DNA from 4 places in the Brumicola nitratireducens FR1064 genome. Region 4 is predicted to be linked to each of the others. Evidence: predicted binding sites of a transcription regulator. Region 4 holds the regulator's gene; each other region holds the start of a gene.
The links. Region 4 encodes sigma-54, which starts transcription at its own class of promoters, with help from an activator protein. Its sites were predicted from a motif close to GTTGGCACGNNNNTNGNNT; they were not measured.
Positions count from the first base shown of each region.

Region 1: the regulator sigma-54 is predicted to act here: its motif matches at 3,064-3,082, upstream of flgB (flagellar basal body rod protein FlgB).
Region 2: the regulator sigma-54 is predicted to act here: its motif matches at 3,353-3,371, upstream of GNIT_RS16535 (OpgD/OpgG family glucan biosynthesis protein).
Region 3: the regulator sigma-54 is predicted to act here: its motif matches at 1,637-1,655, upstream of GNIT_RS16735 (BON domain-containing protein).

Region 1 covers NC_016041.1:2,667,647-2,673,279, forward strand. Annotated here, with positions in the region: gene flgE (flagellar hook protein FlgE) at 70-1,455, opposite strand; gene GNIT_RS11520 (flagellar hook assembly protein FlgD) at 1,471-2,163, opposite strand; gene flgC (flagellar basal body rod protein FlgC) at 2,203-2,625, opposite strand; gene flgB (flagellar basal body rod protein FlgB) at 2,631-3,026, opposite strand; gene GNIT_RS11535 (CheR family methyltransferase) at 3,131-3,964, opposite strand; gene GNIT_RS11540 (chemotaxis protein CheV) at 3,995-4,930, opposite strand; gene flgA (flagellar basal body P-ring formation chaperone FlgA) at 5,090-5,633, shown strand, end outside.
Region 2 covers NC_016041.1:3,913,814-3,919,446, forward strand. Annotated here, with positions in the region: gene GNIT_RS16520 (TolC family protein) at 1-1,323, opposite strand, end outside; gene GNIT_RS16525 (hypothetical protein) at 1,506-1,898, opposite strand; gene GNIT_RS16530 (SDR family oxidoreductase) at 2,132-2,812, opposite strand; gene GNIT_RS16535 (OpgD/OpgG family glucan biosynthesis protein) at 3,650-5,236, shown strand; gene mdoH (glucans biosynthesis glucosyltransferase MdoH) at 5,212-5,633, shown strand, end outside.
Region 3 covers NC_016041.1:3,956,715-3,962,347, reverse strand. Annotated here, with positions in the region: gene GNIT_RS16750 (Tex family protein) at 1-726, opposite strand, end outside; gene greB (transcription elongation factor GreB) at 1,013-1,492, shown strand; gene GNIT_RS16735 (BON domain-containing protein) at 1,690-2,241, shown strand; gene GNIT_RS16730 (amidohydrolase) at 2,357-4,003, opposite strand; gene GNIT_RS16725 (TonB-dependent receptor plug domain-containing protein) at 4,527-5,633, shown strand, end outside.
Region 4 covers NC_016041.1:966,109-971,741, reverse strand. Annotated here, with positions in the region: gene lptC (LPS export ABC transporter periplasmic protein LptC) at 1-439, shown strand, start outside; gene lptA (lipopolysaccharide transport periplasmic protein LptA) at 408-965, shown strand; gene lptB (LPS export ABC transporter ATP-binding protein) at 962-1,687, shown strand; gene GNIT_RS04215 (RNA polymerase factor sigma-54) at 1,745-3,223, shown strand; gene hpf (ribosome hibernation promoting factor) at 3,247-3,534, shown strand; gene ptsN (PTS IIA-like nitrogen regulatory protein PtsN) at 3,548-3,991, shown strand; gene rapZ (RNase adapter RapZ) at 4,060-4,959, shown strand; gene GNIT_RS04195 (HPr family phosphocarrier protein) at 4,949-5,221, shown strand; gene mgtE (magnesium transporter) at 5,228-5,633, shown strand, end outside.

The DNA.
Region 1 (5,633 bases), 1.7 Mb from region 4:
ATGCTCTGGATTCAAATCGCAGACACAAAAAAGCCGACGGAAGAGTCGGCATTTTTATTTATTTAACGATTACCGGATGTTCAATATCGTCTGGTTAAGCTGGTTGTTAACCTCAAGTGCTCTTGAGTTAGCCTGGAAGTTACGCTGAGCGATGATCATGTCGATTAGCTCAGTGGTTAGGTTAACGTTTGCCTGTTCGAGGGCCGAGGAGTTGATGTCACCGAAAGTCCCCGTTGTTGCCTCACCCGCTAGGGCTTCGCCAGAAAGAATACTTTCTTTCCATGCCGTACCACTTTGCTGCGTTAGACCTTGCTCGTTCGAGAATCGCACCAGTGCCACACGCACGATAGGTTCAGATGTGCCGTTTGAGAAAGTAGCTCTTACTAGGCCGTCAGGGCCGATGTCAATGCCCGTGAGTCGGCCTACTGGCAAGCCATTTTGCTCAAGCGAGGTTACCTCAAATGCAGATGCAAATTGCGTTGGTTCGTTTGGCGTTGCGTTGTTTCTGTCTAAGTTAAAATCAATTGTAATCTGTTGAATTGGAGATGAACCATTGCTCAGAATTAACGGCCCAAGAGCTTCAGTCTGAAACTTACGGTCTAATTGTGGTAAACCATCAGCAGATTGAATATCTACAAAGTCACCACCTTCACTAAAGAAGATTTTAGCGGCCGAAACGCCATTGCCCGTATTTGTACCAACAGAGTTTGTTGCTGTTGTAGGGTCAGAATCAGAACCGTCAGAGTTTGTTGCATCTACCAGTTGATCATCAACCGCCGTCGCAACATACCATTCGTTTACTGCCCCTGGGTCGCCATCTTTAATGAAATAGTACGTCATAACATGACTATCACCCAAAGAGTCATAGATAGTTACTGATGTCGCCGCATTATAGGTTAGTGGATCTGTTGGATCGAAATCGGCAGCCACTTTACCTTGGTCACCTGCTGGCAAGTTGAATCGGACATCAACTTCAGATGTTTGCTGTGGCGAACCCGAGGAATCAGGAATTCGCACAGGCACCGTTGTGCTTAAAGCAACTGAAGCAGACGTTCCGTCAGTGTTAACAGGAAATCCAAGAAGGTTATCACCCGCGGAATTAACCACAAAGTTATTTGAATCTAGTTTAAATTGACCAGCACGAGTGAAGGAAAAGTCACGCGACGTAATTTCTGGAATAGTAGCAAAAAAGCCGTTACCGGTAATAGCTAAATCCAACGAGTTGTTAGTAAAGCTTAAGCTACCTTGAGAAAATTGCTGAGCAACTTCTTGAGTCAGAGCACCATCACCAACTTTGGTTTTGCCTGAGGCTAACAGAGAGGCAGCATAAACGTCACCGAATTCTGCTCTTGATTCTTTAAAACCAACCGTGTTGACGTTTGCAATGTTGTTGGCTGTTGTATCTAAGTCTTTTTGAGAAGCCGAGACTCCGCTGAGTGCGATATTAAATGACATGGGGGAAAACTCCTATTACCTACCGATTTGGATAACGTCATCAAGCTTGATGCTAACGTCACCATCTAAATTAAGAACAACACCGAGACCAGCACTAGCAAGGCTGACGCTGTCAACGTGTCGATTTATTGCTGTTGGCAAAGATGTTGGCTCTCCAAACACCTCGCCCTGTACTTGAACGGCATAATCACCTGGCGGCAATAGATTGCCGTTTTGGTCTGTACCATCCCATTTAAACTCTGAGTTACCTGCTGCAAGTGTGCCGATGTCCATCGTACGCACTACTTCACCTTGGCTGTTTTGAATGGCTATCTTGGTATTCTGCGTTGTTTGGTCGCTAATGATGACGCCCGTCACGCCTTGGCCTTGTTCAGACATATGACCAATATTGCCGGTAACCAATACGTTTTGACCAATCAAACTAGACGCTTGCAGTGCCTGGTTAGATGTCATTGACGACGCAAAGTCACCAAACTTGGTATTCAATTGAGAAATACCATCTGCCATCGTAAATGAGGTCATCTGTGCAACTAGCTGGTCATTGTCAACCGGTTTTGTTGGATCCTGATTCGCTAATTGCTCGGTTAGCAAAGCGAAGAAATCCTCTTGCTTTAGACTTTGCTCCGTTCCGTCAGCGACCTTTACTTTTTCTGGTTGCCAATAGAGGTCGGTATTTAAACCTGTTTGACTGCGTTCTAATGTATTCACTTTATCATCTCCGCTATAGCTAACATCGTTAGCCTAACTCTATTGACCCTGACCTAACTGCATCACGCGTCTGAAGATACGCTTGGTTGTATCTGCAATCTGCACGTTTGTTTCGTAACCCTTTGAGGCAGAAAGCATGTCCGCCATTTCTTCTACAATATTTACGTTTGGCTTATATATGTAACCGTTCTCGTCAGCCAGGGGATTGCCTGGAGCATATTCAACCTGTAATGGTTTGGTACTTTCAACAACGCCCAGTACTTTAACACCCGCACCTTTAGTCATGTCCGAGTTCGCCTGATCTAAGGCCGCTGCGAAAACCGGATGGCGCGCTTTATAAGTTTCTTCGTAACTACTGCTGACAGAGTTCGCATTGGCAATGTTACTGGCTGTCGTATTCAAACGAACACTTTCAGCGCCCATTCCAGTACTCGCTATTTTCATTATATTAAATAAACTCATTAGCCTTAACCTCCGCTGCTTAATGCTTTTTTCATGCCTTTAATTTTTCCATCCAAAAGCATTATGCCTGCTTGATATCGCATGCCGTTGTCTAGGAAGTTGTTTCTTTCGACTTGCGCATCAACCGTATTGCCATCACCGGTATCCGCCTGCTCTGGAATTCTAAACTCGATTTCTGCTTGCATTTGAGAGCGACCTGAAAGGTGCTTGTCGTGAGTCTTAACTAAACCGCCTTGGTCGTACTGTGCGCTTTTCATTGCTTTATTAAAGTCAATGTCGCGTGCTTTGTAGCCGGGGGTATTTGCATTCGCCAAATTACCAGAAATCACTTCCATCCTGTCTGTGCGAACAGAAAGTGCTTTTTGATGAAATCCAACTAATCGATCTAAACTAATGGCCATGTTTTCTTACTCATTTGCAAACTTACATGCCAGTGTTCAGCAAATCGTGTGCCAACAAACAGAATAAAACGAAAAGAAGTGTTTTTATAGCGAGGGGGGTATTACTAAACTTTGCGGTAATAAAGGCCTGAGGGCTGAGTTATCATTTTAAATTTACTACTAGCACCTCCTAATGATTCTGAAGCGCCAAGTATTAAACAGCCTTCGGGCTGCAAACAAGCGGAAATATCTTGCAGTATTACCGTTTTCCTTTCCGCATCAAAATAAATGAGGACGTTGCGGCAAAACACTACGTCAAATTGACCCAGCGCAGAAAACTTAGACGTCAGATTAAATTGACGAAAGGAAACCCACTTCTTAATGTCTGGGCTGATTGTCATGCTGTGATCTGGGTTCAAGGTAAAATAACGACGCTTAAGATCGTCGCTTAAACCGCGATTTAATGACAAGGTGTCATATGTGCCTTCGCTTGCGGTTTTTATGACTTGGGCTGATAAGTCAGTGCCCACGATTTCTACGCCTCGCTCAAAGCCGCCTCTGTTTGACTTTAAAAACTCAGCGATAGTCATGGCAATAGAGTAAGCCTCTTGACCGGTTGAGCTTGCCGCACTCCAAATTCTAATTCTATTTTGCTTTGCTAGCAGCTCTGGCAATATTTTGCTTCGCAGTATCTCGAATGGATATGTATCTCTGAACCACAGCGTTTCATTGGTTGTCATCGCTTCAAGCGAAGCCTGCGTAAGCAAGGGATCACGTTGAGAGATGATTTTTTCAATAAGACTATCTAGATTATTGCCAGCTGGATCTGCGCTGCCTGGATGAGAAGAGGCAACGCGATACATTAAAGGCAACAGCCGACTTCTTACCAGATATTGCTTTGCACCGCCAAGTAAGATACCACTTTTGGAATGCAAGAAGTGGCAAAATTTTTCATACATAACGGGGGAGAGTTCTTTATTCACGCGGCATTATTTCGCTCTAAGTTCGGTACTTAACCATTTTTGCACGGCTGAAGCGAGTTCATCAGGGTGGAATTTAGCAATGAAATCGTCGGCTCCCACTTTCTTTACCATCGCCTGGTTGAACACACCGCTTAAAGAGGTATGCAAAACAACATGCAGTCTGGCTAATTGAGGATCATTTTTGATTTCAGCGGTCAGCGTGTAACCGTCCATTTCTGGCATTTCTATGTCCGACACTAGCACGCCCACTTTGTCGGTCACGTCACCCGTTTCAGCAGCGATTTGTTTTAGGCGTTTGAGTGCTTCCAGTCCATTTTTGGCCACTTCAATTTCTAAGCCTAGAGCGGTAAGCGCTTTTTTAACTTGGTTTCTTGCAACTGACGAATCATCGGCAATAAAAATAATTTTCCCTGCACTAAAACTCACGTCAAGGCTGTCAGCGAGGTCTTTACTGACATCAGTATTCAACGGTGATATCTCATTCAGAATTTTCTCAACGTCGAGGATCTCAATAAGTTCGTTGTCCATTTCTGTCACGGCAGTTAGGTAGCTCGCTTTGCCCGTGCCTTGTGGCGGAGGCATTATAGCATCCCAATTAGTATTAATGATGCGTTCGACCGAGCCTACCAAAAAGCCTTGAACCGAACGATTGTATTCGGCGATGATGATAAATCCGTCTTTAAGGTTTTCGATTTTACGCCCACCTGTTGCCATGCTTAAATCAATAATTGATATAGTTTGACCTCGGATATGAGCTACGCCGCGAACTAAGGCGTTAAGCCTTGGAATTTGAGTCAATGGAGGGCATTGTAAAACTTCACGCACTTTAAACACGTTAATCCCAAAGCGCTGTTTACCATTAAGTCTAAATAACAAAAGTTCTAAGCGATTTTGGCCGACGAGCTGCGTTCGTTGATTGACTGAATCCATAATACTGGACATTCATTACCTCCAAATTTTAGTTTAGGCATGATTGTTGCGTTATCTAATATACCGCATTAAAGAAGCGCATATAAGCGCTAAATGTGCCGAACTTTTGACACTCTCTAAACACTGCGCGAATAAGTTCATGCAGAGACGATAAAAACAGGTAAAAGACAAATGCAAAATAATCTAAGTAATTCTTTATCGACAGCTTTGGGCATTGGCTTGACCTATTTTTTAGTGATTTTCCCGACGGCTGCCAATGCGTCTGTTCACCAGAGTATACAACAACAGGCAGAGCTTTATGTTCAGCAAAACGCTTTTTTTGACGATAGTGCTGATGTAAACGTACAGGCCGCCGAAGTTGACAGCAGGATTCATATCCCCCCATGCAAAGCACCATTTGAATATGAATCTTCTGATTCCAGTTTAAGACAGTCGAACGTATCGGTGAAAGTAACCTGCCCTACAACAAGCTGGTATTTATTCACTTCTGTTCAGGTAGAGCAAACTAAACCGGTGGTTGTTACATCAGAAACACTGAGCCCCGGCTCACTTTTAACTGAAAAAAATCTATATGTGGCCGATATACCAGTTAATAGGCTAAGAGGTTCGACATACAGCGACACGGTAAACCTTGTTGGAGCGCGGCTTAAACGTCGCGTGAGACCCGGCCAAATTATTAATGACGGCATGCTTTGTTTCGTCTGTAAGGGTGACA
Region 2 (5,633 bases), 1.2 Mb from region 4:
TATTCGAGCGTTCAAGTCGTCAATGCGAGCCCGAACGACTTCAGAAAAATCACCGTCATCATTGGTGTAGGCAGTCAACGACGCTTCTGCCTGTTCTCTTGTTTGAACCAAGATATTGTCATCGAATAAGGTTTGCCTTTTAAGCAAACGTTGATAACGCGACCACGTTGATTGTAGCTGTGAAACCAGTCCTCTTAATGCCAGTAGTTTGTCTGTCTTTATCGCCTCTGCTTCGCGAACTGCTGCAGATACTTTTTTGTCTTGCGAACTTTGCGTGAAAAGAGGTAAATCGAACGACAAGCCAACAGAAAAGAAATCGGCGCGGCTGCGACCGAGCTGATCATCAGCTCTGTAAGCATAACTAGCGTTGACTCCCCACTGCGGCTTATAAGCTTGCTTAGCTAATTTGATACCAGTTTCACCCGCATCAATGCGCTGCTCAATTGCTAGAATTGACGGATGGGCATTTAGCACTTGCGCTAACGCCTGCTGATCGAACCCGGCCAGCAACTCTACTTTGGACTGCGCGAGACTTTCTATGCTAGGGCGCTCAACAGAGACGCGTTTGTATTGTGCGAAATCGACAGAAGCCAAAGGTTGTGGATTACCATTATTAAACCACTCAAGTAACTGGCTACCTGCTTGTTCTTTTTGCGACATCAGTGTATTCAGTCGGTCTTCAAGTCGCGTGAGCTCGAGTTGTGCTCGCACGATGTCTTGCTGGCGCACGTTGCCAACGGCTGACGAATAACTAGCTTGCACTATTTCGGCCAATTGCTGAAACAATGCTTTGTCGTTTTCTATCAACGCAACAATCTGCTGCGCTCGGTAAACTTCCAGCCACAGCGATGAAACCATTACCTCGGTTTTCGCCATTCTGTCTTGGCGCAGCAATGGATATTGATAAGCCAATTCTTGCAGTTGTTTCCGTTGGATACCACGGCTGTTTCCGCGCGTAAACTGCTGCGCAACGCCAGCTTTTAATTGCGTCATGGGCTCTTGATCGAACACAAATCCATCGGTAGGTAGATTTGCCAAACCAATAGAAACAACCGGATTGGGCAAAGTATCAACGGCGTCACTTCTATCCAACATAGCTTGCTCGCTGATCTCGCTGCGTACTAACCATGGATCATTAGCAATCGCGAGCGATATAGCCTGAGGCAAGGTCAGTGATTGCATACCTTTTTCCTTGGTATCAACGCCTTGCTTGGCCCGTTGATTAGCGTTGGCATGGCTAACTGGCGCTGCAAAATTAAATAATACAATGGAAACCATCGCAGTTTTCAGTGAAGGAAAATAACCCGATTTTAAAAATCTCATTTTCGACTCTTTATGACTAATGTTGAGCTTGTTGTCTTTTTTTGGCTTACGCCTGAATGCCACCTTTTGAGTGGATCTCTATTTGGAGCAGGTTAGGTCTGTTGGTTTTTGGGAAGTGAAAGTTTAACGCTTCACAACGTCATACTAGGACGAAATGAACCTCTTACAATCATCAGACAGATCTAGCCTGCAAAATTAGAGAGGTATTTAGGAGGGCGTTGCTGACTGGGAATAAAGGTGTAAACGAGACTACCGTCAGTGTCGGCTAACTGCTCGTCGCTTTGATGAGTAGCCACTTGTACATTTATGTCAATTAGCACTGCCAAAGACAGCATGCCAAGCGGGCAGTCACAGTCTTGTTGGCAGCAGTCATGGTTCATCATCTGCATGCTTTGTGCTGTTTGCACGGCATTTTCTGTTACTTTACTGACCATTAAGCGTGGTGCCATATTTTCAGACATCATCGTACTACTCTCGCTGTTGAAGCAAGCCATTGAAGAAACTGCAAAAGCTTCTCCTGCCTGCGCAACGAGCAAAAACATGATCATGATGAAGCTGATTAAGCGATTAAACACGAAGTTGAGTACACCTTAGTAAACAGATGAAACCAGCTTACATGTAAAGCTGGTCAGTTTTTTTACGACACATTTCAGTCTAGCACATACGACGTTGATAAATCACTCTCGCAAATAAAATGCAAAGAACTGTTAACGTGTGGTCTGAGTATAGTGCTTTTTTTTAAAATTGTAAAAATCATAGAAATTAAATCCGGATTGCTTCGTGCAGATTTTTAAATTTCGACAATATACTACTTAGTAGGCATCAGTGTGATTTCCCTCACCGCGCATCTTGGCTCGGCAGAAATAGCGAAAAGCACCGCGTCGGCAATATCCTCTGGATCAAGCTTATCGGGCTTAGCTTCATCGAAAAATGGGGTATTCACCATGCCTGGACAAATGGTTGTGCAGCGACCTTCCCACTCTGCCATTTCAGCTGCTAGGTTCTGGCCAAAACCATAGGCAAACCACTTTGTAGCGCCGTAAACTGAGCCCTTGAGAGTAATTTTTCCAGCAATCGAGCTTGTAAGAATGAAGTGGCCTTTGGTTTCCTTCAAGGCCTTCATACTCGCTTTGGCGGTATAAAGTAGGGCGTTAATATTAACGTCTATCATCGTTTTCCATTCTTCTGGATCGCCACCTTCTATGCTGGGTGTATTAACCCCTGTTCCAGCATTCGCAAAAACAACGTCGATCCGACCAAACTTTTCCTTTCCTTTAAGCACTACGTTTTCCAACTCAGCAAAATTAGAAGCATCTGCAGCGACAGCTAAAACGCGATCAGTTCCCCACTGTTGTGCTATAGCATCTAATTTATCTTTGCGACGGGCAGTGATAATGGCCTTATGGCCAGCACCCAACAATTTCTTAACTGTTGCAGCACCAATTCCACTCGATGCACCTGTGATCAAAACAACTTTTTGCTCTTCCATTTATGCTTCCTCTAATAATAATACCGCTAAGGGCTAATTTTATGACCGCTGACTGCTAGCCTAAACAATAATAGCAGCAGCAAACTTTGTACCAATTAGATAGAACCAATTAAAGCTATATAAAACATAAAGTTAAGCGTGTATACATACATTTTCACAGAATAAACCTTAGCGGTATGACTAACATTTTTAGACTCATTGTAAAATTTTCACGCCGTCCACCGTACAAAATGAACAAGTGTCTGCATGAAGCGACATAATCTCATCAAATATTAAAAATAAGTTAGTAAAACCAGTCATTTATGCTTAAATTAGTGTTGCAAAAAGGAGACAACATTGTCGTTTCTGAGGAAATTCCGTAATACCTGCCCATTCTTTGCAAATTTTTCAACATAAAGTGCTTTTGCTTGAGCAACACACGTTCATCTTGATTTTTTTCAGTGCTAACATTGATGCGTAGATTTACATTAATTTCAGTGAGTTAGTCAGCTTTATCTTTACGAAAAAAGCAAATATCTGAAAAATCGAAGCACCAAACGACTTGGCCTGCGGTTTGCAGAAAGCCTAGTAGCTATTGTTCGTTGCTGTTGTTTCAAACTAAGAGCCATGGCCTATTAGCAAAAGATCACGCTGAATAGACCATTTTCAATATTGCATTTGCCGCCGAGCTCTTCATAGCGAAGCTTTTTATAGCGAAGCTCTATATAGCAAAACTTTTTGTAGCGAGCTCTTCTCAGTCACGTTTTTTATAGCAAAGCTCATCATTATCTAAGACGCTCAAATGTCAAATAATGCTTTTATGGCAATGCCATTTTACACTGTATAAGGAATATCATTTTGTTAAAGCAATCTTCTATTTTGGTTGTAGTCGCCTTCATTTTTTACTTCTCAACATTCGGCTTTGCGCAGAAAGTAGCGGAGAATAAAAACGATTCTGCTGAGCAAATGACGCAGATCGCTAAAAGCGAAGCTGAACCTCAAAGACTGACACATCGTTTCGATCGCAAATGGCTCGAAAACAAAGCAAAGGAACTTGCCACTTCTGATTATAAATTACCGCTCATTCCTGATGACAACCCGCTTAGCCAAATGAGCTATGATGACTACAAGAAAATACAATTTAGACGTGCCGCAACGATTTGGTCAAAGGAAGACCGCCGGTTTCGAATAAATCCACTGCACCCTGGCTTCCTATTTAAGACCCCAGTTAATCTTAACCTTGTCGTCGCGGGCACCTCACGCCGTATACTATATACCAGTGAAATATTTGCTTATGATGATCAGCAAGCAAAAGACAAAGCATCTAACGCTCAAGGTTACTCAGGCTTTAGCGTCACGAACCCTATCAACAACGCCGAAAAATGGGACGAGTTTTTAGTATTCCAAGGAGGCACGTACTTTAGAGCAGTAGGGCAAACAAACTGGTACGGGCTATCAGCTCGCGGCTTGGCGATTAATACCGGTCGTCCGTCGGGAGAAGAATTTCCTGTATTTACCGATTTTTGGGTTGAGCGGCCATCGGAGAATTCCGAAAGCCTAGTCGTGCATGCGCTAATGGAGAGCAAATCTGCGACAGGTGCTTATACGTTTACCGCTACGCCTGGCGAGAATACTGAAATAAAGGTTGTTAGTACTCTTTATCCGCGAAAAGACATTAACGCGTTTGGCATCGCTCCTCTTACCTCCATGTTTTTGTTTAATCCAGTTAACAGTAATCGTTTTGACGACTTCAGACCTGCGGTTCACGATTCAGATGGATTAGCGATGATAAAACAAAATGGTGAGAGACTATGGCGCCCGCTATCTAATCCATCAAAGCTTCAAGTATCAGTATTTAAGGACGAAGCAATTCAAGGCTTTGGATTAATGCAGCGTACTCGTCAATTTCAAAATTTCGAGGATATCGAAGCGCATTATCAAGATCGGCCCTCCGCTTGGGTCACCCCTATTGGTGACTGGGGACCTGGTCATGTTGAGTTGCTAGAAATACCGACAAAGCAAGAAATTCACGACAATATCGTTGCGTTTTGGCAACCTGAAGAACCATTAAAAGCGGGTCAAGAATACAAATTTGCATACACACTTTCATTCGGCTCCTTCGCCCCGCAGAACAATATCGAAGGACAAATAGTCTCGACCGCCTCAGGTTTGACCTTAGGTTCTGAAACGGAGCGCGATTTTGTGATTGATTTCTCAGGCACTGATTTTCCTAACAACCTTAGAATAGATGCAAGCAGTTCAACGGGTAAAATTACGGGAACAATAAGTAAGATTATTCCGCAAACAGGAAAGTTGAGGGTAATCGTTAAGTTTCAAGCAGATGACGCTGACCTTTCTGAGCTTCGTGTTTCTTTATATGACGATAAAAAATCTGATGAACCAAAAAAATGGGGTGAAACATGGCTGTACCGATGGACAAGATAAGTACGCTAGAAAGGGCAACCCCAAGGGAAGCTCCTCTACTAATGCCGCCGCAGGACTTTAAGAAGAAGCCTAATGTTAGACACTTCTGGCAAGGATGGAGAGCGCTAGTTGCAAGAGTAATGACATTCGGTGGTGCGCTGGGCATGACGGCCTACGCAACCTACCAAATGGTCTTGATCGTATCGCAAGGCGAAGTGACTGTTTTGCAGTGGATGATGGTCGGACTTTTTTGTATCACCTTTGTTTGGATAGCTCTTGCAGCTTGTGCTGCGGTCGTCGGCTTCCTATTCTCCGGAGAATCAAAGCAACAAATTAACAAAACGGATATCGACAATAAGAAAACGGTATTGTTGATGCCGACCTATAACGAAGACCCCGCTGAAACCTGTGCTGCATT
Region 3 (5,633 bases), 1.1 Mb from region 4:
TTCTTGCTGAGGGTCGGCATCAATATTTATTTGCAGAATGCCTTCATTACGGCCTCTAAACATGGCGAGTGCGCGGTGTGATGGAATTTTTGCGTATTTCTCTGTGTAGTCAAAATAGTCTTTATATTTTTGACCTTCTGTTTCTTTGCCCGGAGCCACAACACTCTTCACATGCGCGTTGCGAATGAGATATTGACGAACGCTTTGCAGTAAATCGGCATTTTCCGAAAAACGCTCCATTAAAATAAATTTGGCGCCATCCAGTGCTGCTTTGGCGTCAGTAATATTATTCTCGGCGTTAATATACTGCTCTGCTAGTGTTTCCGGTTGTGCATCTGAATTCGTGTACAGTTCATCTGCGAGCGGCTCTAAACCAGCTTCAATGGCTATTTGGCCTTTAGTACGTCTGCGTGGTTTATACGGTAAATATAAATCTTCAAGCGTGGTTTTGTTGTCTGCTGCAAGCAATTTTGCTTTTAATCCGTCTTCTAGCTTGCCTTGTTCGTCAATCGATTTAAGAATGACTTTGCGACGTGCTTCTAACTCACGCAAATAACCCAAACGTTGTTCTAAGTTACGTAGTTGAGTGTCGTCTAGCCCTTGCGTTGCCTCTTTGCGGTAACGAGCAATAAAAGGTACGGTAGACCCCTCGTCTAGTAGAGCCACAGCGGCTTGAATTTGTTTTGGCGACGCGTTTAACTCGGAAGCAATTTTCTCGATGATCATGAACAACTCAATAATTGAAATAGACGATTTGATTAAATAAGGCGCTCTGCATACTTACTTGTCACTCGTATTGAAATAAATGCTTCGTCGGCAACTAGCACTATTATCGCTAGCAAACACTTGCTAACTTGCTGGAGCTGATTTTGCATTAGTTAGTGATACGTTGCGAAGCACAGAGGCTTACTGTTTATGAGCGTGATTATAGCATTCAGTGATAGCGGTTAAAGTACTTTATGCATTAATATGTAGTAATAGAAATTAACACTCGTTTACTTTGGATAACTATTTGAAAACTAAACTGATCACACGTGAAGGTTACACAAAGCTAAAAGATGAGCATGATTACCTTTGGTACACCAAACGACCAGAAATTACTAAAATTGTCACGTGGGCGGCTAGTTTAGGCGACCGCTCCGAAAACGCGGACTACACGTTTAACAAACGGGTTTTGAGGCAAATTGATCGCCGGGTACGATTTTTACGAAAGCTATTGCCTGAATTATCAATCGTGGAATACCGCCCAGAACAAGCAGGTAAGGTGTTTTTTGGCGCTTGGGTAGAAATAGAAAATGAGGCAGGCGATTCGAAGCGCTTCAGGATTGTTGGGCCGGAAGAAATTTATGGGGATGTGAAGGACTATATTTCTATCGACTCTCCAATGGCTAGAGCCTTACTGAAAAAGGAGGTAGACGACTCTTTTACAGTAAAAACACCCAGCGGCACAAGCGAATGGTACGTCAATTCGATTGAGTATCAGCAAAACTAATTGCCTCAGCGGCTAATTCCCAAAGTGCCCGATACACTAAAAGACATAAAGCGCAAAAAGAGAAAATACTACAAAAATATCGGAATATTTTTCAAAACCCAATTACGATTTGAGTTTTTATTTAACCTTTTCAGTCGCTTAGTTTTTGGCATGTTAATCGCATTATTGAAAGTGAACTTCAATCAAAGGAGAGAATTATGAAACGTTCATTAATTGCATTAACTTTATTAACCGGTTTAAGCACATCAGCTATGGCATCAACAAATAGCTGGGAAAAGGAAGCGATGGATGCTTGGATAGATGGTAAAGCGGAAGCTACTCTGCTATTTAACGGCAACTTGAATTCATTTGACATCAACACTGACGTTAAAATGGGTACGGTAACACTGACCGGTAGCGTAGAAAACGATATTGAAAAAGAATTAGCTGAAGAGCTGGTGTTAGGCATTAAAGGTGTGAAAACAGTCGATAATCAATTGACTGTTTTAAACATGGACATGGACACGAAATCTGAGAAAGCGTCACAGTTTACTGATGCAAAAATCAGTACGGTAATCAGTAGTCGCTTGTTGTTTGATTCCGAAGTGTCTGGTCTGAAAATTGATGTAGACGTGGACAACCGGAAGGTCACCTTGAACGGCACCGTGGCGACTGCAGCAGAACGAGATTTAGCAGTAAATATTGCCAAAAACACGAAAGATGTGGATTCGGTGATGAGTAAGCTAGTTATCAAAAAAGCTGAAAAGTAAGACTTATTAAGAAGGATCAGGGCGCATCCGCTAGCGCCCAATTAACTACTCTTATTATTGAGAGCGACGCCGAGGCACGAGTGCTTCGGCGTTTTTTTGAGTAAGACTTATCCCTTTATTTTCCGTAACTTTGATACGTTATCTTCCCACCGACGATGGTCATCACATTTTCTGACCTTAAGATATCGGCTTCTGGAACGCTAAGCCAATCTCGATCAAATATTGTAAAGTCTGCATATTTACCAACTTCTACAGACCCACGAATATCCTCTTGAAATGCGCCATAAGCAGGCCAAATGGTAAACATTTTAAGCGCGGTTTTACGGTTTACCGCAAGCTCGGGATGCCAACCTTCGCCGGCAGTACCATCAAGCCTTTTACGACTGATAGCGGCGTAAAATTCAATCCGAGGATCACCAAGTTCTACTGGTGCATCAGATCCACCCAGTATCATTAAACCGCGATCAACCAATTGCTGCCACGGGTATGCGTAAGCAAGGCGGTCAGGGCCAAGTCTATCTGGTGCAAAGTTGAGATCACCTATTCCGTGGCTTGGCTGCATAGATGGTAAAACCCCAAGACTCACAAGTCGTTCCTGGTCTTGTGCCGGGATAATTTGTGCGTGCTCGAGTCTCCATCTCGGCTCAGCCACCGCCCATTCGGATTTTGGTACAGCATTGAACGCTTCCTCATACCAATTTAAAAGAGATCTTACTGCTCGATCCCCAATCACATGTGTCTCGATCTGGATACCTTTGCGCAGTGCTTCTCGTAAAATAGGGTCAAGCTCCTCTTTCGTGGTGCGATTCATAAAACCATTATGATCAGCGTCTGCATAATTTTCCAAAAGAGCTGCGCCGCGCGAACCCAGCGTACCGTCGATATAAACCTTAATACCGCGTAATTCAAACATGTTGTCGGCTGTTGCTTCAGGGCCACGCTCCAGCATTGTTGCCGCTTCTGCAACATTTGCTGCTGCGTAAATGCGGGTGGACATATTTCCTTCGTCGTGGATCTCCTTCATGATGTCGACGTTAACGTAAGGCATTCCGGCGTCTTGAGTATTCGTCCAACCAAGCTTAGCGTTTTCGTACATACCTTGTACAAGGCTGTCTTTTTTATATGCACGTGTTTTTGCTGGGATAATATTTCTAAAAATATCCATTGCGGTCGCTAGTATATAGCCGCTCGGATTGCCGTCTGCATCACGCTCAAATTTACCGCCAAGTGGGTCAGGAGAATCTTTATTTATACCTGCAAGTTCCAGTGCTTTCGAATTGACCAGCGCAGAAACACCGTCCGCACGAGGCATAAATAAGGGTTTATCCGCTGTAAATGGATCAACATCTTGTTTGCTAAGAAATCTTTTTTCGTCCGTCCATTCTCGTTCAATCCAGCCGCGCCCTTGCACCCATTCATTTGCAGGTACACCTTCTGAAAACGCTTTAATGGCATCAACCGTTTCTGCTAGTGTTGCGATACCAAAGAGGCTTAACGTTTTTGGGCGCTGGCCAACACCTTCCACGTGCTGGTGACTGTCGGTAAAACCTGCATATACATACTTTCCGTTCATATCCATTATTTGGGCATCACCGCACATATATTGGGCTGCATCGGCGTTTGACCCGACAAATATAATTTTGTCACCAAGCACCGCTGTGGCTTCAGCAGTCCACTGAGCCTCGTTCGCGGTATAAATTTTTGTGTTATGAATGACCATATCCGCGCTAAGGCACTCTGCTGACATTACAGCTTCAGGCATTTCCCCCTTGCTGCACGACAACAACATCAAGCTAAGCCCCAGCGCACCTAATATTTTAGAATTATTTTGAGTAAACAAATTTTCCTCACCCCCCTATATTTTTAAATAACAATAATCGGATATAAAAAACATGCAACTAGAAATAAGTGGCTAGCAGATTAAAATTCTCATAATTTGAGACACAAACGGTCGAACGGGCAACTGAGGAGTTGGACACCTTAAATTTCCAAACAGAGCTTTTGTTCGTTATTGGTGCAATTGCGATATAGCAGTGCATTTAACTAAGTTCAACATACTGAAACCAAGCTTTAAAATTCTTTAAATTATTGATTTATAGACTATAAATAAAAATTGAAACCTTGGCAAAAATCATGCTTCTGTACATACCTAAGCCTTTCATTTTCGTGGATACATCATTTGCAATGAGGTCTTCGATTTAAAAATATAACATTATTGACCATACATTTAGCTTGGCAGTCTGCAATGGCTTTTCGGCTTATTAGTAAAATAAATGGAGAAAAACGTGAAAATAAAAAACGCGAAATTAAATTGCCATAAAAAAAATAAGTTTAGCAAAAAGACCGCGATTGCTATGGCGATCTCATTACCATTGATGACAACAACGTCAATTCAATCATTCGCACAAGAACAAAAAGCAGAAGATACCGTAGAGAAAGTTATCGTCACCGGTACTCGAATGATGAATCGTTCTGCCGCTGACTCCCCCGTTCCTGTTGATATCATTAGCGGCGATGAATTTCGCCAGAACTCCTCTGCGGATGTTCAAGATATGTTGCGTACCGCGGTTCCTTCATTCAACGTGAATAGTCAACCAATCAGTGATGCTGCAACGATTGTAAGACCGGCAAATTTACGTGGACTTTCTCCAGATAACGTATTGGTATTAGTGAATGGTAAGCGTCGCCACAGAGGCTCGATCATTTCATTCCTTGGCGGTGGTATTTCTGATGGTGCTCAAGGGGTAGATATTTCTGCAATTCCATCAATGGCGTTGAAACAGGTTGAAGTTTTACGAGATGGTGCGTCTTCACAATATGGTTCAGACGCCATCGCCGGTGTGCTTAACTTTATTCTCAAAGACGAGTCAGAGGGTTTTGAAGTCGTAGCCCGCTATGGTTCGACTTATGAAGGTGACGGAGATAACTATACTATTGCGGCAAATGCAGGATTACCGCTTGGTGATTCTGGTTTCGTAAACCTAACCGCAGAAATAAAAGACGTTGAAGGTACTGTCAGGTCAGTTGTCAGAAGCGATGTTGCCGGTATGATTGACGGTGGCTATTTGCAAAGCTCTGATTTTCTGGAAATTAATTCTTATACAGGCGAAGTCCCGCAGTACTGGGGAACGCCAGATGTAGAAGGCGATGTAAAGCTATTTATCAACTCGGCATATGAGATCAATGATAAAGCGGAACTTTACTTGTTCGGTAATTATGGTGAAAGAGAAGTCACCGGTGGTTTCTTCTATCGTAACCCTGTCACTGAAGGTAGCCAGCGTGGAGGCGTTTACGCAGGCCCGAAGGTAAACCCTGCAACGGGTCTTTTAGATCCTAACGGTGTTCACTCTGTACTAGTTGGAGACCTTGATGGAGGTAGCTCATGTATCGAT
Region 4 (5,633 bases):
TTACGAGGCGAAAAACTTACGCAGTAAATTATTCGACAAAAATGGCAACCTTACCCATCAAGTCAGCGCTGAGACCATGGAACATTATGAAATGCTGGGGTTTGTCAATTTCACCAACCCTGAATATACGATCTATCTTCAAAGCGATGGTTCAAGTTGGCAATTAAATGCTGACGAAGGGACTTTTTACGACAACAACCGAATTGAGTTGGTTAACGGTGTACAAATTCGTAATCTGCAACCAGAAGACTACATACAAACCATATCGACTAACTTTATAGAAATTGATTTATTGACTAAGACAATTACATCCGATGAACCTCTAGTTATTTCGGGTGCAAACGTTATTATTAATGGCCGAGGGTTCGAAGCCAATTTAGAAACCCAAAAATATGAGTTAAAAAACCATGTTCAAACTGAATATCTACCTGTTCGCTAGCCTACTTATGTTGGCTGGCGCGGGTTCATTAAGTGCACAAGAAGCAATTAAGAAGAACGACTTTGATAAACCAACGAAGCTATCATCTGACAGCAGCTACGGTGACGGAAAAGAGAAAGTAGCCGTGCATGAAGGCAACGTAAAGATTACTCAGGGTACTTTAGAAATCAAAGCTGAACGATTGAAAGTATCAGCAGCTCTTGGTAAAGATAAAGAAGTGTTTGAAGCGACAGGCAATCCAGCGAGTTACACACAACAACTGGCCGACGGCACAATGGTGGTGGCAAAAGCAAACAGTATTCGCTACGAGAAAGCCACTAAAATCATCACGTTAAAAGGAAATGCGGAGCTTTATCAAAATGCGTTTAGTATAAAAACCGACTCAATTATATACAACATTATAAAAGAGCAATGGCAGGCGCAGAAAGACACCGATAGTCAGCAGCAAGTTGTGACCGTATTTGATGGCGATACTTTGAAAAAAACAAAAGAAGCAATGGAAAAGCAAAAGGAAAATAAAAAGTGAGTACCTTGTTTGCAAAACACCTCGCTAAATCATACAAAGCTAGACAAGTTGTAAGAGACGTTAGCTTGGAAGTGTCCACAGGCCAAATTGTTGGCTTGTTAGGCCCAAACGGCGCAGGTAAAACAACGACGTTTTATATGATTGTCGGCTTGGTACCGCTTGATAAAGGTGAAATTTTTATTGACCAATTAGACATGTCAATTCAACCTATGCACGAGCGTGCGAGACATGGCATTGGATATTTGCCCCAAGAAGCCTCTATTTTTCGTAAATTGACCGTGTATGAAAATCTAATGGCAATATTACAAACACGCAAAGAATTGGCAAAAGATCAACGTGAACAAGAAGCTGACGACTTAATGGACGAATTTAATGTCAGTCATATCAGAAATAATTTAGGCATGAGTTTATCCGGTGGAGAGCGCCGCCGCGTTGAAATTGCACGAGCTTTAGCTGCAAATCCTAAGTTTATTTTACTCGATGAACCATTCGCCGGTGTTGACCCAATTTCTGTTAATGATATAAAGAAGATCATTAAACAATTAAAAGAGCGAAACATTGGTGTGTTGATCACAGATCATAATGTACGTGAAACGCTAGATGTCTGTGAAAAAGCATATATTGTAAGTCACGGTGAGCTGATTGCATCAGGAACCTCTGCTGAAGTACTCAGTAACCAAAAAGTGAGAGAAGTGTATCTCGGCGACCAATTTGTATTATAGGTGTATCATGTTTTGTAACTGGCTTTTATCACCATTAGAAATAACTGAAGGACATCAATGAAACCTTCACTGCAGTTAAAATTTAGCCAACAGCTAACAATGACGCCTCAGCTTCAGCAGGCGATAAAGCTGCTACAATTGTCTACATTGGATCTTCAGCTCGAAATTCAGGAAGCGTTGGATTCCAACCCTTTACTAGAAATTGACGAAAGTGAACACAACAACGACAGCTCAGACAGTGACTCTGAACCTCAAGACTATACTGATAAAAACTCACTCAGTGCGGAGAATTCAGATAACGTTGACAGCCACGACGCACTCGAAAACAACCAAATTCCTGATGACTTACCACTAGACAGCTCTTGGGAAGAATATCTAAGCGCCTCGTCTGCGCCAGCCAACATATCCAACGGCCCCGCAGATGATGACTACATATTTCAGGGCGAAACCACCGAAAATATCCAAGACCATCTAATTTGGCAGATGGAATTAACCCCGTTTTCAGATATAGACCGCTCTATTGCTATTGCGATAATTGACTCAATTGATGAGTCTGGTTATCTCACTGTTAGCAGCGAGGAAATTTTAGATAGCTTACAAAACGAAGAAATTGAATTGGACGAAGTTGAATGCGTTCTAAAACGCATTCAAATGTTCGACCCTATTGGTTCCGGCTCTCGTACTCCTCAAGAGTGCTTAATGGTGCAATTAGCCCAATTTGATCCTGCAACGCCTTGGTTGGCTGAAGCCCGTCTGTTGTTAACAGAACACAGCGACTTGTTAAGCAGCAAAGACTACCGCACATTGATGCGTAAAACTCGATTGAAAGAAGACCAGCTGCGAGAAGCAATGCGCCTATTGCAAACGCTTAACCCAAGACCAGGAAGCACAATTGCCGTTAAAGATTCTGAATACGTTATTCCTGACGTGTCTGTTGCGAAAAAAAATGGTCGTTGGACAGTTGAGCTGAATGGTGATTCTTTGCCACCGCTGATCGTCAATAAAGAGTATGAAGCACTCAGTAAAAGCACTAAAAATTCGAACGATTCACAATATATTAAGTCACACTTACAAGAAGCTAAATGGTTTATTAAGAGCTTAGAAAGTCGCAATGAGACACTATTGAAAGTATCTCACTGTATTGTTCAGCAGCAAATGGGCTTTTTTGAACACGGTCCAGAAATGATGAAACCAATGGTTTTAAATGACGTTGCTGAGATGGTCGATATGCATGAGTCAACTATTTCAAGGGTTACCACCCAGAAGTATATGCATACGCCCAGAGGCATTTTCGAGCTTAAGTACTTTTTCTCTAGCCATGTTTCAACTGAATCTGGCGGTGAATGTTCGTCGACAGCAATAAGAGCACTCATCAAAAAGCTCGTTGCGGCGGAGATTGTCAGCAAACCACTTAGTGATAGCAAGATTGCGCAATTGTTGGCCGATCAAGGAATTCAAGTTGCTCGACGAACCATTGCGAAATATCGAGAGTCCCTCTCGATTCCCCCGTCGAACCAAAGAAAAAGTCTGCTGTAGACTTCATAAGAGGACGTAACATTATGCAAATAAATCTAACTGGTCATCACGTTGATATTACTGATTCACTAAGAGCATACGTCGACAGTAAATTCGAACGATTAGAAAGACACTTCGATCATATTAGTAATGTACATGTAGTGTTAAATGTAGAGAAAATAAATCAAAGAGCTGAAGCAACACTTCATCTCAAGGGTGACGTTGTTCACGCTAACGCTGAACATACTGACATGTACGCAGCCATCGATGGACTGATTGACAAGTTAGATCGCCAAGTTATAAAGCACAAGGAAAAGTCAAAACGACATTAGTCGCCTACGAATTATGATTATATCTGATATTATTTCACTCGACCGCACTGAATGTGCGGTTGAGTGTCAAAGCAAAAAACGAATTTTTGAAGTCATCAGCGAAATTGCAGTGAAGGGAAATCCACAGCTCAATTTAAATGATGTGCTTGCGAGCATGTTGGCGCGCGAAAAAATGGGTAGCACAGGCATAGGTAACGGTATTGCTATACCACACGGCAGAATTGAAGGAATACAGGATATAGTTGCTATCATTGTCACTAGCGAAGAACCGATCCAATTCGATGCAATAGACGACAAGCCCGTAGATATATTTTTCGCTTTATTAGTGCCCAGTGAACAAACCCAAGAGCATCTTCAAACGCTTTCATCTATCGCGCAAAAATTGAGCGATAAAAACATAGTAAAAGCGTTAAGAAACGCTGCTACTAGAGACGAAATTATTTCAGCACTAGCGTAAAAATTAACCACACGGTGAATTATCCCACCGTTTCATAACTGTTATCTACCTCTAAAGGACCTGCACACGTGAAACTCTTGATCATCAGTGGTCGCTCTGGCTCAGGCAAATCAATTGCATTAAGGGCCTTGGAAGACCTAGGGTATTATTGCGTCGATAACATACCCGTAAATTTGCTGCCGACACTTACTCATGCACTCGCCGATGAAAGCGAAAAAGTAGCGGTGAGCGTCGATGTTAGAAACATGCCTAAAATGGCGAATGAGCTTAGCGAAATTGTGGACTTTTTGCCCAGTATTTGGGAAGTTACCATTTTGTATTTAGACGCTAGTGATGATGTATTGATTAAGCGCTATAGTGAAACAAGACGTTTGCACCCGCTCTTCAAACTCAATAAATCACTGGCCGAATCAATTGAGGCGGAACGAGAAATATTAGTGCCTGTATCGGAAAAAGCGGATTTACATATCAACACCGATAATTTATCACTGCACGAGCTTTCAGAACTAATTCGAGAAAGAGTGTTAGGTAAAAAAAGCGCAAACTTAGTCCTAGTATTTGAGTCGTTTGGCTTTAAATACGGCATTCCAAGAGATGCAGATTATGTATTTGACGCCCGTTTTTTGCCTAACCCACACTGGGAGCCCGACTTAAAGCCCTTGAATGGATTAGATGGCCCGGTACAGTTATTTTTAGGGGGACAGCCACTTGTCACCAAATTCATATGGCAAATTCAAAACCTGATATCAACTTGGCTGCCACATTTAGAAAGAAACAACCGCAGCTATGTTACTGTTGCTATAGGTTGCACCGGCGGGCAGCATCGCTCTGTATTTGTGGCAGAGGCGCTTGCAAATAGCTTCCGTGCAAGCCATGGGGATGTACAAATCAGACACCGTGAATTGAAGTTGAGCAAAAAAGAAGAGATTGATCCAAATACACTGAATGAGTCTCAGCATGATCGTTGAAAAGCAACTTACTATCGTAAATAAATTAGGCCTGCACGCGCGCGCAGCGACTCAATTAGCAAAATTAGCTAATCAGTTTGAAGCGACAATAACAATGCATCAAGAGGATAAAGAAGCCTTTGCTAACAGTGTGTTAGCGCTTATGATGCTTGAAAGTAGCCAAGGAAAAGAGGTACTCGTGCGCTGCGATGGCGGCGACGCTGAGAAAGCGATGCAGGCGATTGAAAATTTAATCGTAAATAAATTTAACGAAGACGAATAGGGCCTTATGGCTGAAACTGTTGAACAAAACAATGTACAAAGCCAATTAGCATCGATAAGCGAGTCGCTTAACGATGGTACTTTTGTGCAGGTTCGAAAGTTACTCCATGACCTACAGCCAAGTGACGTTGCCCTTCTATTAGAATCCAGCCCGAGTAAAACCCGTAATGAATTATGGCAGCTTATTGATGCTGATTTCCATGGTGATGTACTTGAAGAATTATCGGAGGATGTCCGTAACGGCATCATCTCTAAAATGGTGCCCTCTAGTGTGGTCGATGCACTTGAGGATATGGATACTGATGACTTAGCTGAAACCCTAAGCTCCCTGCCCGATCCGGTTTTACAAAGCATTTTAAAATCGATGGATGCTCAGGATCGTTTGCGGGCGGAAAAAGCCCTATCCTACGGCG